4 regions of the Paenibacillus sp. 2TAF8 genome follow, and region 1 is predicted to be linked to each of the others. Evidence: riboswitches for the same ligand, from Rfam matches in the RefSeq annotation. Region 1 holds a riboswitch; each other region holds the start of a gene.

Region 1 (3,468 bases):
CCATGACCCGAGAGGATATGAAGGAGCCGTGGTTCCTGGAGATGCCACCCGAAAATCAGCAGGATGAAATGAAACATCTCTGCTTCTCAACAGCAGCCGTGTATGCGAAGGGATATTACGAGTAACCTGTGACTTAACCATAAAAAAGTGACCCAAGCTCAGGCACTACAGTCCTGTCGGGTCACTTTTTCTATTGTGGAAGCTTACGACCGCGACCGATACTCCTCCGCTTTCGCCTGCATCCCGGCGGCGACTGCCTCCTCGTCCTTCAGACCGCGATCAGCGGCAAAGGCACGGATGTCCTGCGTGATACGCATACTGCAGAACTTTGGCCCGCACATGGAGCAGAAATGTGCCTCCTTCGCCCCTTCTGCGGGTAACGTCTCATCGTGGTAAGACAGTGCCCGTTCCGGGTCAAGAGACAGATTAAACTGATCCCGCCAGCGAAACTCGAAACGTGCCTTCGACAGCGCATCATCCCGGCGCTGGGCGCGTGGGTGGCCTTTGGCCAAATCAGCGGCATGAGCGGCTATTTTATAAGCGATAACCCCTTCACGTACATCATCCTTGTTCGGAAGCCCCAGATGCTCCTTCGGCGTGACATAACAGAGCATGGACGTACCAAACCAACCGATCATCGCTGCCCCAATCGCAGACGTAATATGATCATATCCCGGTGCAATGTCCGTGGTCAGCGGTCCGAGAGTATAGAACGGCGCTTCCTGGCAGATTTCCATCTGCAAATCCACATTTTCTTTGATCTTGTGCATCGGCACATGTCCCGGCCCTTCAATCATGACCTGCACATCATGCTTCCACGCAATCTGCGTTAATTCCCCGAGCGTTGCCAGCTCCGCCATCTGTGCCTCGTCATTGGCATCATAGATGCTGCCTGGACGCAGTCCATCTCCGAGGGAGAACGCTACGTCATACCTTTTCATAATCTCACAGATTTCTTCAAAGTGGGTGTACAAGAAGTTCTCCTGATGATGTGCCAGACACCACGCTGCCATAATTGACCCGCCTCTAGACACAATGCCCGTCATCCGTTTCGCTGTCATCGGAATATAGCGGAGCAACACACCTGCATGAATTGTAAAATAGTCCACACCTTGCTCTGCTTGTTCAATCAGCGTATCTCGGTACAACTCCCAGGTGAGCGCCTCCGCCTCGCCATTCACCTTCTCCAGCGCCTGATAGAGCGGTACTGTACCAATCGGCACCGGGGAGTTACGGATGATCCATTCCCGTGTCGAATGAATGTTTTTGCCTGTCGAGAGATCCATCACCGTATCCGATCCCCAGCGCACAGCCCAGGTCATCTTCTCGACCTCCTCCTCGATGGAGGAAGATACAGCGGAATTACCAATATTAGCGTTGATCTTCACATGAAAATGACGACCGATCAGCATCGGCTCACTCTCCGGGTGATTGATGTTGGAGGGAAGAATTGCCCGCCCACTTGCCAGTTCTTGCCGCACGAATTCAGGCTCTACACCTTCACGTATAGCAGCGTACTCCATCTCTGGCGTAATCACGCCTTGCCGCGCATAATGCATCTGTGTGACACAATTCCCGGCCTTAGCACGTAGCGGTTGCCCGCGGAATCCCGGGTACTCTTCTGCCCCGGCTCTTCGGCCTCCGGACTTCAATCCGTTATCCTCCGGCTTAACCGCTCGCCCCTCATATTCTTCGACGTCACCGCGCTCCATAATCCAGTGATTTCGGAGCGCAGGTAACCCCTTCCGAATATCCATCTGGAATTCGGGATCGGTCATCGGGCCGCTCGTATCGTAGACACGCAGCGGCTCATTATGCTCCACCCCTTGGGGAGTATTCGTGTCATGAAGGGCAATTTCACGCTCCGGTACAGCGATGTCCGGTCGTGAGCCCTGAATGTAGACTTTGCGGCTGCCCGGGAAGGGTTGAACCCCTCCAGCCACTCCGGTTTCCTTTTCCATCGGATGACCATCGTGTCCCATTTCCTCTATCCCCATCTGCTGCCCCGTTTGGTTATGTGTACTCATGTCTCCTGTTTCCTCCTCTGTGATCTTCTTTTGCGCTATGTCTCCACAATTGCGTCAGTTGCAACTACCACACCTGCCCGGGAATCCCAAGAGCACAGAAGCACAGCAGGAATGATCCTGCCCAAGCAGCCAAATAAGATCCAAGAGACAGATTTTTATGTACAGTCAGCACGAACATGAAACTGAGACACTTCACCTTGACATTCAAGCATTGATGTTGGCATTTGTTATGCTCTCCGATCATCCCGTCCGCACTAATCTGCGAATCTCATGCTTTCTTCAAGGGACTTAACGATCGTGAAGCACAACGAATGAGTCTCTGCTTACCGCTGTATATAAAAAAGCCGGTTCCGAAGGAACCGACTGATGTCCATCACCACACTCGCAACAAGATCTATCTGCCGCAAAACAGCATCTATCCCAAGTTAACGCCCGTAGTGTTTGTGGTCATATGGCCGATTACTTCCCTACGCTGGTATGATCCAGATCAGGTGCAAAGGGTCCGGAATCTCATGCGATCCCGTCTCAGTCCGGACAATTCGGACTCCCCCAGTAACGTAAACGTATTGCGGCAATCAAGCCGCTGTTCAACTTAAAATATAACATTCAACCGACCCCGCCGGGTCGTCCATTACAGACTAGCGTAATCTGGACATAAATACAACCTTAATATTCCAGAGATAAAATCCCTTTCGAGCAAAACTTCAAACAAGAGCCCGCCTACGACAACATAAGTCCCATTTGCAGAGCAGCTTCTTTCAACACAGGTGCGTACTCATGTAATGTCTCTTGCGAGAGCCTGCTAACAGGTCCAGACACGGAAAGTGCTGCTGCAATGCTACCTCTGCGATCCATAATTGGCACGGAGACGGCAGCAGCTCCCGGCTCACGTTCCTCATAACTGGTAGCATAGCCGTTCACACGAATGTCTTCCATCTGTGCCAGATACACGTCCGGGTCGATAAATACAGGCCATTCCGGGCCGTTCATCAGTTCCTCGCGATCCTCATCAGCGGCAAATGCCATTAACACTTTGCTGGAAGCGCCTACGGAAAGCGGCAGTCTGACACCTACTGGCGCGACCCGCCGAATGGCCTGATCGCTCTGTACTGCTTGAATACGTATCCGTTCACTGCCATCACGAAGGTAGAGACTTACAGTCTCACCCAACCGATCCCGTAGCCGTTCCATTGCAGGCAACAGTAAAATCGCAGGATCATCACTACGTGACATATGTGCGGACAGTTCCCAGATGCGGATGCCTAGTCGGTATTTTTCAGTCGCTGCATCTCGTATCACGAACCCCCGATCCTCCAGCGTAGCCATCAACCGATGCACCGTACTCTTGTGTAAACCGATCTGGCTGGCAATTTCGGTGAGTCCAAGATCACTGCGTGTGGTAAAACATAATAATATATCCAGCGCCCGTTCTACAGCCCGA
Region 2 (3,468 bases), on a different contig from region 1:
TCTACGCATCAGCGTTCACCTCGCTGTCTGCGCTGGTACGCAAAGTGATTCGTTGGCCCGTGCCCGGCCCCGATTCCCAGCTCATCTTCTATGGCTGCCTGAATGAATGCTCGCGCGGTCGTAACGGCAGCCAGAATAGGGGAACCTTTCGCCAATTCCGCCGTAATGGCAGCAGAGAACGTGCAGCCGGTTCCGTGGGTATGACGTGTCATTACTCGAAGATTCTTCAAATATTGAAAGGAATGCCCGTCATACAGGACATCGACAACCATACCGCTTCCCGTATCATGTCCTCCCTTGATCAAGGCATACGTTGAACCCATCTGCACCAATTGCTTGGCGGCTTCCTCACGCTCGCTCAGGTTCCGGATTGATTTCCCGATTAGCAGTTCGGCTTCCGGGATGTTAGGTGTGATAAGCAAGGCATGAGGGAGCAGATCCTGAATGAGTGCTTGCACAGCCTCCTGCTGAAGCAGAGGCGCACCGCCTTTGGCAACCATCACGGGATCAATCACCAGATTAGACCAGCCGTACTGCTTACATTTTGCCGCAACAAGACGAATAATCTCGGCACTATATAACATACCTGTTTTAATGGCACGCGGCTGAAAGTCGGCTCCCGTTGAATCAAGTTGCTGGGCAATACCATCGAAATCAATCGGAAACACGCCTTGAACCCCTGTTGTGTTCTGCGCGGCGATTGCAGTAATGACCGTCATGCCGTATACACCAAGTTCCTGAAAGGTTTTGAGGTCCGCCTGAATTCCTGCACCGCCGCCGTTATCAGACCCGGCAATCGTTAACGCTTGAGCAATATTCATCACACACCTCCACGAATCTGACGGATTTGTGCATGCTCCGAGAACAGTGAAGGTGTGACCTGCGCCAGTTGATTTAACAATTCAATCTGGAAGCTGCCCGGCCCCTGATGAGCCGTTCGTGCTGCAGCCTGTTCAGCGGCTATACCATAGGTTGAGACAGCCTCCACCACACTGTTCAGCAAGTCGCGCCCCGGCTCGGCAATCGCAGTAAAAGCACCAATGACCGAGCTGAGCAGACAGCCTGCCCCGGTAACCTGGGTGAGTAATGCATGTCCGTTGCTTGTGAGGAAAGTATGATATCCGTCTGTAATAATATCGTACTGGCCTGTAATGACAACAATACAGTCAAGCTGTTGCGCTGCCCGCTCGGCAATGCCTATTCGGTCTCCCTCGCCAGCCCCGGCATCTACACCTTTGATATTCCATGGTACACCAATGACATGAGCGACTTCGGCGACATTGCCTCGCAATACCGTAAGGCGAAGCTCACGAACCAGCATCTGTACTGTATCCGTGCGATATGTTGTGGCTCCTGCACCGACAGGATCAAGTACAACAGGCACATGATGTGCATTAGCCGATTGTCCGGCTAGACGTATCGCTTGAACGACCTTTTTATCCAATGTGCCGATGTTCAGAACCACCGCGCCAGCCATTCGAGCGACGTCAGCGACTTCTTCGTGAGCATAGGCCATAAACGGTGAGGCTCCGAGGGCAAGCAGACCATTTGCCGTAAAAGGGGCAACCACAAGATTGGTAATATTATGAACCAAAGGATTGAGTGATCGTACACGTTCCAGATAAGACATCGTCATTTCCTCCTTGATTTCGAATGATCTTGATGGTGATGAGAGTGAATAACACCCAGATATCGACAAGAAGAGCATTTTGCATCATGCTCCAAATAACTGCTTTCTTCTCACGGGATGACAGAGATTGTATATTCGGAACATTTGAATCCATACTCGGAAGAGGAATTTTCCTTGTTTCGAAATTTATATTTTGAACGGCAAGTGTCTCGGTCACCAAGCAACCAGCACACAACTACCACATCGCCAAAAAACAAAAAAGCCCCGCCCATTTCCGGAGAAATGAGCAGAGCTATACGTTTTAATTGAGGTTGATCCCATCAAGGATAGAAATCATCCACTGCCAATAAAAGCCGCTCCACTTCCCTCCGCTGGTATAATCCAGATCAGGTTCAAAGGGTCCGAATCGTCGTATTCGTCTCAGCCGCAAGGCTCCCCCAGTGCAAATGTAAAAGATATGCAGTTATGTCCTCAGCATATATCCAACTTGGCTTAATGTAAATAGGGAGGGGATGTGTGTCTTGAAATTATGGTGAAAATATACTGGACTTTTGTAGGGATCCTCTGATTACGATTTACCTAGGCTCGTTAACCCGATATAATGGGGATTGGCTCATATGGCCGTACTACGAATGAGGGCAGGACTGTTGTTCCTCCCGGCAGAATGGGGACCCTGAGTTGAAAACGTTCAAGAAAGTATATATTGAAATTACAAGCATCTGTAATCTGGCATGCAGTTTTTGCCCGCAAACGAAGCGAGCCAAAGGATTCATCGACCCTGAAGTCTTTAATAATATATTGGATCAGATCAAACCACATACGAAACATATCTACTTGCACGTCAAAGGAGAACCGCTCCTTCATCCCAAAATTGACTTGCTGCTGGATATGGCTCATGCCAAGGGATTTAAAGTTAACATTACGACCAACGGTACGCTGCTGCCGAAGACACAGCATAAATTATTAGGTAAACCTGCCCTGAGACAGATGAATTTTTCGTTGCACAGCTTTGACGGTCATGAAGGTTCTACGGATCGTGACGGATACTTACGTAACATTTTGTCTTTTGTGCGTGAAGCGGTGAAACACAATGTCATTGTCTCGTTCCGATTATGGAATCTGACACAGGATAACTTCACCAATGCTCAGATGAATCGAAATCGGGAGACGCTTGAGGTGCTGGAACGGGAATTTAATCTCGACTTCCGGATTGAGGAAAAAGTCCTTCCAGGTAGCGGTGTGAAAATTGCACCCAACGTATATCTGAATCAGGATCATGAATTCCAGTGGCCAAGTCTGGATGCACCTGAAGATGATGGCAAAGGGTTTTGCCATGCACTGCGCAGTCAGGCAGCTGTGCTTGTCGATGGAACCGTGGTTCCATGCTGTCTGGATGGAGAAGGTGTCATCAACCTTGGGAACATCCATGAGAAGTCTTTTTCCGACATTGTGGATGGAGAGCGTGCAAACAATCTGGTGTACGGTTTTTCCAAACGGGAAGCCGTGGAAGAACTTTGCCGCAAATGCGGATACCGTCAGCGGTTCGGAGCAGGAGCTTGAGAAGGTTGGAGTATCGTAGGAAAAATAGTAACAAAGCAGGACTTGTTTTTTGAGATATAGATTAAGGTTCCTTAAGCCCCTAATGTCTTCATCAGACTATAGGGGCTTTTTTGATGAAATGGGACGGTAAAAGCAGCATATCACGAGTTAATATCGGTACATATCAAAAATACGATATTCAAATAACAAGGCATTACCATCTGAATTTATGCTAAAAAATGTAAATCTGATCTCATGATTATTCCTGTAATCTCTCTTTTTTTGTAGGATGAAGACAG
Region 3 (3,468 bases), on a different contig from region 1:
AGCCACGATAACATGTTTGCAAGATATTTCACCCTTGGCAGTGGCAACCCCTCGGACTCCATCGTTGTTCACGACCAGACGCACATCCTGCACTCCTTCCCATATCCGTGCACCCATCATCTGAGCAGACCTCGCATAAGCTCTAGTCAACGACACAGGCAGCGCTTCACTCTCCAGTGGTCTGTAATAAGCGCCATATGTTTCCCTGTTTAGCCATTCCGCTTCTCGTTGCACCGTGGGACGGTCCCACCAAAACTGCTCTGCGCCCGAAGAACCTTTCCATTTGTTCTTGTATTGATTTAAATCACTGTATGATCGAAACGGTGTGATAAAGCCACTGCGTCTCAATCCAAAGTCTATACCTGTCAGAGCAGATATTTGCTCTTTGTGCTTATGCAACAATTCTCTGCTATCATACGCGGCTTTTACCATGAGTGGATGTGCAAAAGCTTCACTATCTGCTGCAAGCATGCCGGCAGCTGCGCTGGAGGCCCCGCTGGCAATCTGGGATTGCTCAACAAGAAGTACTTCCTGGCCTCTCGATGCCAGCTCAAAAGCAATCGCACAGCCTATAACCCCTCCGCCCACAATGATCGTTTCTGAATGCCAAGCTCCCTGTGATTCTGTTGAAGTGGAGGATATGGACATTGTTGCAAACTTATGTTCATCATTCGATGGGGCGACAGTTCCCTCATGTTGACTCATTCCGCTCTGATTCATTTTTTCATCTCCTTCATTGCATATTAAGCAACATTCAGATACCGCTTACTTGAGATCATTCACATTATTTTGATTGAGAAGCATTCACTTTACCGCTTCCATAGCCTGTTTTAAAAGAGCAGCAGCATGGGCAGGATTTTTTTGTTGTAATACACCTGAGATCACAGCGGCACCCCTGGCTCCCGCAGATATGACGGCCTGAATGTTATTCGTCTGAATCCCACCGATTGCTATAACAGGTACTTTCACACCCGAGCATACTTCGGTTAATGCTTCTAATCCCCTTGGTGTTATATCCGGTTTGCTTGCACTTGGGTATACATGCCCGAAAAAAAGATAATCTGCGCCATACTCTTCTGCAATTTTTGCTTCGTGTAAGGAATGCACGGATATTCCTAACCGAAGCCGCGGGTTATGCTTGTTTTTCTGCGTTACCGTTACTTTCGCTTTTTGCAGCATATCTTGGCTCCAATGTGCCCCGCGATAAAAATCGCCTGACGAAAACAGATTCGCACCGTTGATCACAATGCGGGAGGCTGGAACACCCGACTCTACCATCAACTTCGCCCAGTTGAAGCATTCCTGCTGCGAAAGCTGCCTTTCGCGGATGTGAATGTATTGCACATAAGGCCATATCTCTTTGGCTGCCTTTAACATAGCTACCTGTTCCCTCTGATTCGTAGATATCACATGTAACTCAAAACAGGGATGGCTTTTTGAGCATTCATTTAATTCGTTCTCTTCATGCTCAGTCACCGTAGGATGCAATCTCGTTTTCCCTCCTTTCAGACTTGGGAGCGGCGTAACGAAAATAAAATCAAAAAAAGCCACTCCCGTAGGGAGTGGCTGCGTATTAAAAAAGGTTCAGTTCAATAACAAACATTCGACGAATACCTGGTAAACAGTTTAATCGGTAACCCTATAACTGTCTGCTCATGTATTGAGATGCCTGCATCACGATGTAGTAAAGATCCCATCTTTACATTGAAGAATCATTTACTACCTTTTTCGCTGAAACGCGCCACTTCCCTACGCTGGTATGATCCAGATCAGGTGCGAAGGGTCCGGAATCGCATTCTTCCATCTCAGCCGCATCGTGCGGCCCCCCTAGTGTTCATATGAAGTTGTAGCCTATATTACCACAACCGGTTTTTTTTGTCATTGTGCTTTTTCAGACCACTCTTCTACATTCCACGTTTTGGTGACCCAGCCTTCATAAAAATCCGGTTCGTGAGATACAAGTAAAACGGTTCCCTTGTATTCCTGCAACGCACGCTGCAGTTCAGCCTTTGCTGTTACATCCAGATGGTTCGTCGGTTCGTCAAACAGAACCCAGTTGCTTTCACGCATCAGCAACTTACATAATCGCACTTTAGCCTGCTCTCCTCCACTCAGCATGTTAAGAGGACGAGTGATATGCTCATTTTTAAGCCCACAGCGTGCAAGATGACCTCGCACTTCATTCTGTGTCAAATGTGAAAACTCGTTCCATACATCATCGATCGGTGTAATATTTCCCGCTCTCACTTCCTGCTCGAAGTAAGCTGTCTCCAAGTAATCTCCAAGGAATGTTTTACCGCTGATCGGCGCAATTTTACCCAAAATTGTTTTGAGAAGTGTTGATTTACCTACCCCGTTACATCCCACAATCGCAATCTTTTCTCCACGTTCAATCGTCATCGTCATCTTGGGTAATAGCGGATACGTATAACCAATTTCAAAGTCGATACCTTCAAAAACAGTTTTACTACTCGCGCGCGCATCCTTGAACTTGAATGTTGGTTTTGCGGCTTCGTCCGGTCGATCAATTCGCTCGACCTTTCCGAGTTGTTTTTCCCGGCTTTTCGCTCTACCAGAGGTCGAAGCTCGAGCTTTGTTGCGTTGAATGAAATCTTCCTGCTTTTTGATGTATTCCTGTTGTTTCTCGTAGGCATCAATATGCTGTGCTTTCTGCATATCTGCCATCTCCAGGAATTTATCATAGTTTGCAGCGTACCGAGTCAATTTGGCAAACTCCAAATGATAGATAACATTAACAACTTCATTCATGAACTCCGTATCATGAGAGATCAGCAGAAAAGCATAAGGATAGTCTTTCAAATAGCGTGTTAGCCACTCAATATGCTCTACATCCAGATAGTTGGTCGGCTCATCCAATAAAAGGGCAGTAGGTTTTTCCAATAATAACTTCGCGAGAAGTACCTTCGTGCGTTGTCCACCACTAAGAGCTGCAACATCCCGATCAAGGCCGATGGCATTTAATCCCAGACCATTTGCCATTTCTTCCACTTTCACATCGATCAGATAAAAATCGCCCTGTTCCAGCTGTTCCTGAATCTCGCCCATATCTTCAAGCAACTGTTCCAGCTTCTCTGGATCGGCATCAGCCATCTGATCCGTGATCGCCATCATTTCCTTTTCCAGTTCCAGCAATGGGAGAAAAGCATCTTTGAGTACATCACGAATCGTTTTGCCTGGTGTTAACTTCGTGTGTTGATCAAGATAACCGTAACGGACCTTAGGGGTCCACTCCACTTTACCGCTATCCTTAAGCAATTTTCCAGTCAGGATATTCATGAGGGTTGATTTTCCGGCACCGTTAGCTCCAACCAGACCAACTCGTTCTCCGGCTAGTAGACGAAAAGAAACATTTTTAAACAACGTACGGTCTCCAAAATTGTGACTGACGTTCTCTACTGACAATAAACTCATAAGATGAGACTGCTCCTATCTATTTACATTACTTTT
Region 4 (3,468 bases), on a different contig from region 1:
GGTGTCGAGTGCGTTGACCTGATATTTCAGGCCGGATTGTTGAATGACTTCGATGGCGCGGTCTACGTAAGGATAGGAGTTCTCGCCGTTTGGCGTTTTGGGAATCACCTGTATGCTGAGTAATGTACTTGCCATAAGAGAAAATTCTCCTTTCGAGTGTGAGTAAAATGAAAAGTTGATCGTTACACGTGCCACTTCGATGCCAGAGTAACTTCCCGATTGCTGTAATCTTCAAGCTTTTTGAACCATTCTATATAAATTTAACTAAAGAAAGTTTACACAGACACTCCGATGACAGAATAACCTTCCAATCGCTGTTATCCCCAGATTTTTTGATTCCTTTTCCAAAGGGGAAAATCCGGTGATAAAGGCGAAGCGTATGCTTCCGATGCTAGCTTTCTTTCAGAAAGCTTTTAGCTCCGCTTTTTCAGGTTTTTTCTGTCCTCTCCGTTAATGTGTAAACGAGTAGTTCAACTGATGTAGAAAGGGGAAACTCGGTGAATTTTATAAGCGATCGCTTCGCTTCTTCAAGTTGTCCGTGTCCTCTTCATTCAAACGTGAAAATATCAAATTTCATTTTACATTAATGATGATAATGCTACGTATTACTGTGGTAAAAATTCGTTCGTGTAGACTTTCGTTACATCGATCTCTTTATCCAGCAATTTCTTGCTGAACATCCAGTCGGTGTAGTTCTTCCACACCTCTTCCTTTTGTTCGCCCCAGCGTGGTGCATCATCTTGGTATTTCGGGCTGAGCCATTTTTGGCTTGCCAGTACTAATTCCTTGTCCAGATCAGGCACGGCTTTGATCAGAATGTTCGCTGCTTCTTCAGGGTGGTCAATGGCATATTGATACCCTTCAGAAGTGGCCTTTAGGAAAGCTTTCACCAGTTCAGGGTCTTTCTGAATCGTCTGTTCGTTGGTTACGAGGACAGGGGTGTAGTAGTCCAGCGCTTTGGCATAATCTTTCACATACAACATGTCAATCGGTTCTCCGCGTAATTCCGCCTCAATTCCCGTCCAGGCATAGAAAATCCACGCAAAGTCGATGTCCCGTTTCACAGCTGTGAAGAAGTCTGCATCGCCCATGTTAATGTTTTTGACTTTGGATACGTCAGCACCTTCGCCCTCCATAATGGATTGCATCACCGCTTCTTCTACTGGGGAACCCCAACCGCCATACGTCTTACCTTCAAAATCTTTAGGCGATTTGATCTTGCGATCCATCGGCGCTGCAAAACCGGACGTATTATGCTGAATAACTGCGGCAATCGACACAAGCGGAACGTCCTGCGTACGCGCCTGAGTGACACTTTCCTGATAACTGACGCCAAACGGTACCTCACCTGAGGCAACCATCGTATCTGCTCCACCAGCACCTGGCTGTACAATCTCGACGTTGAGACCTGCTGCTTTATAAAAACCCTGATCCACTGCGGCATACAGACCAGTATGATTCGTATTTGGAGTCCAGTCGAGCACAACCTTCACATCTTTCGGTGCAGCACCGCTGTTCTCATTCGTTTTCTCCGAACTGGTCGTACCGTTCTGTTCAGCCGGAGCGGCTTCTTTGCCACCACATGCAGCCACGGTAACCAACAGTACACACATGAGTAACATTCCCATCGTTTTGCGCCATTTCATTGTGATTCTCTCCTTCGGTATGTCCGGCCGGATGGCACGGGGTACTCCTTGGCTTCATATCCAATCCCTTTGCATAAATCGACGAATTTATACTTGCGGGTTATCCGAATAACGTCATTTTTCTGTTTCTGCATGTCAAAAGAAAACAAAAAAAGCGCCCCGTAATCCGGGACGCGTGCAGGCGTGAGAGAGTGGCGTTCAGCCTATGGCTGTGCCGTTGCAATATACTCCGATTCCTACGCTGGCATGATCCAGATCAGGTCTAAGGGTTAGTATCTTGGTGGGATACACTCTCAGCCGGCCAATTCCGACTCCCCTGGGAAACTATGAAGTTACGGGCATTACTAGGTGTAATTATAGGCCAGTGACAGGATTGTGTCTAGGGCGTATCTTGAAACCTGCTGAAGTGTATCTTTTTTCGCCCCTTGCTACGTCGCTTCCCCTTGATGTGCCCCGGCACGTCTGCGGTAAACTTCCTTGCTTGGAACGGAAATCCGGCAAAGTCTGCTTTCTTCAGCGTTTTCAGACACACCCTACATAAGTTGGACTAAAAATATTTTTCACAGAATGTTCACTTATGTGAAGGGATTCCAATTGTCTATAATGATCCAAGTTACAGAAAGGATGAGTATATTGCCAGTAAGCAAGAAAGAACAAGTGATTTTTGGACTTATGATGTGTACAGGAATGGTCGTAGTAATGATGACCTTCAATCTTTGGCATACGGGGATGTTAAGTCAGATGTCCGTGATGCAGATGCTGTTTCAATTTTTGATCTGTTTTGTCCTGGCATTTTTGGTGGAGTCGTTCATCGTAGGACCCGTAGCGAGACGAATTGCGTTTTCCATCCCATTTGCAAAAACCAGTAAAATCAAAGGTGTAGTTACCATGTCAATTTTTATGGTCATTGGTATGGTTTTGGTCATGTCTCTATATGGTATCATTACTGCCTATGCAGTAGATCGGTTAGATGGAGTATCCGTGTTCAGTGCGTATCTTCACACGATTGCTCGTAACTTTAGTCTGGCTTTGCCGTATCAGTTAATCGTACTCGGGCCGCTAGTGCGTTATGTGTTTGGCAAGTTGTTTAAAGGACAAGCGGCGGTGGTGTCCGTTTAACGAATCGTTTAAATAACCTAACTGAAGGAACAGTTAGATTTGTTTTTAAGTAAAATAAATTGTTTTTTTAAATTTGCTTCTCTTCATAGTTATATCCGGGCAATAAGGGAGTTCGACTAAACGTATCAGATTCTTATTTACTACGAAAACCCATGCATAGACGTTCAGGCGATAGTTTGATTGCACTAATATTGTTAAAGGGATCTTATAAGAAAACTCCCCATACATTCCAGGTTTCTATTTACTGTACATCTGGAATGTGGGGAGTGTGTTATAAGTTAAAAGACTCTAATTCTGAAAAATCAGAAATTATTTTAATGTAAACTTTATTTTTATAATCTTTTTAGCTGGTTCTAAAGTAAGCTATACCATAAAAAATACCAACAATGACGACTGCTAAAACCAAAGTCGTTATTATACCACTCTTTAAAGAACTTCCCTGAGCTTGACGAGCCATTTCTTCTGCTCTTCGTTTGGTAGCTTCATCCTCGGAACCATTTAGATTATTTGGTTTCATATTCATAAAGTCACAGCTCCCTTCAGTAGATATAATTTAGCATATTTACTATGATATATGCAGCTAATGCAAGGTTCCTGTGAATTCCGGAAATTCTCCAAAGACGTAATGATAGCTCATAATGTCTTTTTATCGTTCTTTCAAATCCCCAAGCATTCTTCTTCTGTTGTCCTCATTGTAAGTACT

Evidence for each region. A riboswitch is a leader RNA that binds a small molecule or an ion and turns the genes downstream of it on or off. The one in region 1 is predicted to bind thiamine pyrophosphate.
Region 2: linked by a shared signal. The riboswitch ahead of thiM (hydroxyethylthiazole kinase) and the one ahead of thiC (phosphomethylpyrimidine synthase ThiC) in region 1 are both predicted to bind thiamine pyrophosphate.
Region 3: linked by a shared signal. The riboswitch ahead of AB4Z30_RS14550 (thiamine phosphate synthase) and the one ahead of thiC (phosphomethylpyrimidine synthase ThiC) in region 1 are both predicted to bind thiamine pyrophosphate.
Region 4: linked by a shared signal. The riboswitch ahead of AB4Z30_RS12905 (ABC transporter substrate-binding protein) and the one ahead of thiC (phosphomethylpyrimidine synthase ThiC) in region 1 are both predicted to bind thiamine pyrophosphate.

Annotation. Positions count from the first base shown of each region.
Region 1 is NZ_JBFRFN010000022.1:26,566-30,033, reverse strand. Features, by position in the region: gene AB4Z30_RS24360 (hypothetical protein) at 1-125, shown strand, start outside; gene thiC (phosphomethylpyrimidine synthase ThiC) at 204-1,982, opposite strand; TPP riboswitch at 2,475-2,588, opposite strand; gene AB4Z30_RS24350 (IclR family transcriptional regulator) at 2,748-3,468, opposite strand, start outside.
Region 2 is NZ_JBFRFN010000029.1:4,045-7,512, forward strand. Features, by position in the region: gene thiE (thiamine phosphate synthase) at 1-9, opposite strand, end outside; gene thiD (bifunctional hydroxymethylpyrimidine kinase/phosphomethylpyrimidine kinase) at 9-821, opposite strand; gene thiM (hydroxyethylthiazole kinase) at 821-1,630, opposite strand; TPP riboswitch at 1,977-2,079, opposite strand; gene AB4Z30_RS26600 (radical SAM/SPASM domain-containing protein) at 2,309-3,190, shown strand.
Region 3 is NZ_JBFRFN010000008.1:219,252-222,719, forward strand. Features, by position in the region: gene thiO (glycine oxidase ThiO) at 1-720, opposite strand, end outside; gene AB4Z30_RS14550 (thiamine phosphate synthase) at 805-1,488, opposite strand; TPP riboswitch at 1,730-1,839, opposite strand; gene AB4Z30_RS14555 (ABC-F family ATP-binding cassette domain-containing protein) at 1,879-3,432, opposite strand.
Region 4 is NZ_JBFRFN010000007.1:137,001-140,468, forward strand. Features, by position in the region: gene AB4Z30_RS12900 (MTH1187 family thiamine-binding protein) at 1-135, opposite strand, end outside; gene AB4Z30_RS12905 (ABC transporter substrate-binding protein) at 606-1,646, opposite strand; TPP riboswitch at 1,862-1,974, opposite strand; gene AB4Z30_RS12910 (hypothetical protein) at 2,280-2,765, shown strand; gene AB4Z30_RS12915 (hypothetical protein) at 3,109-3,288, opposite strand.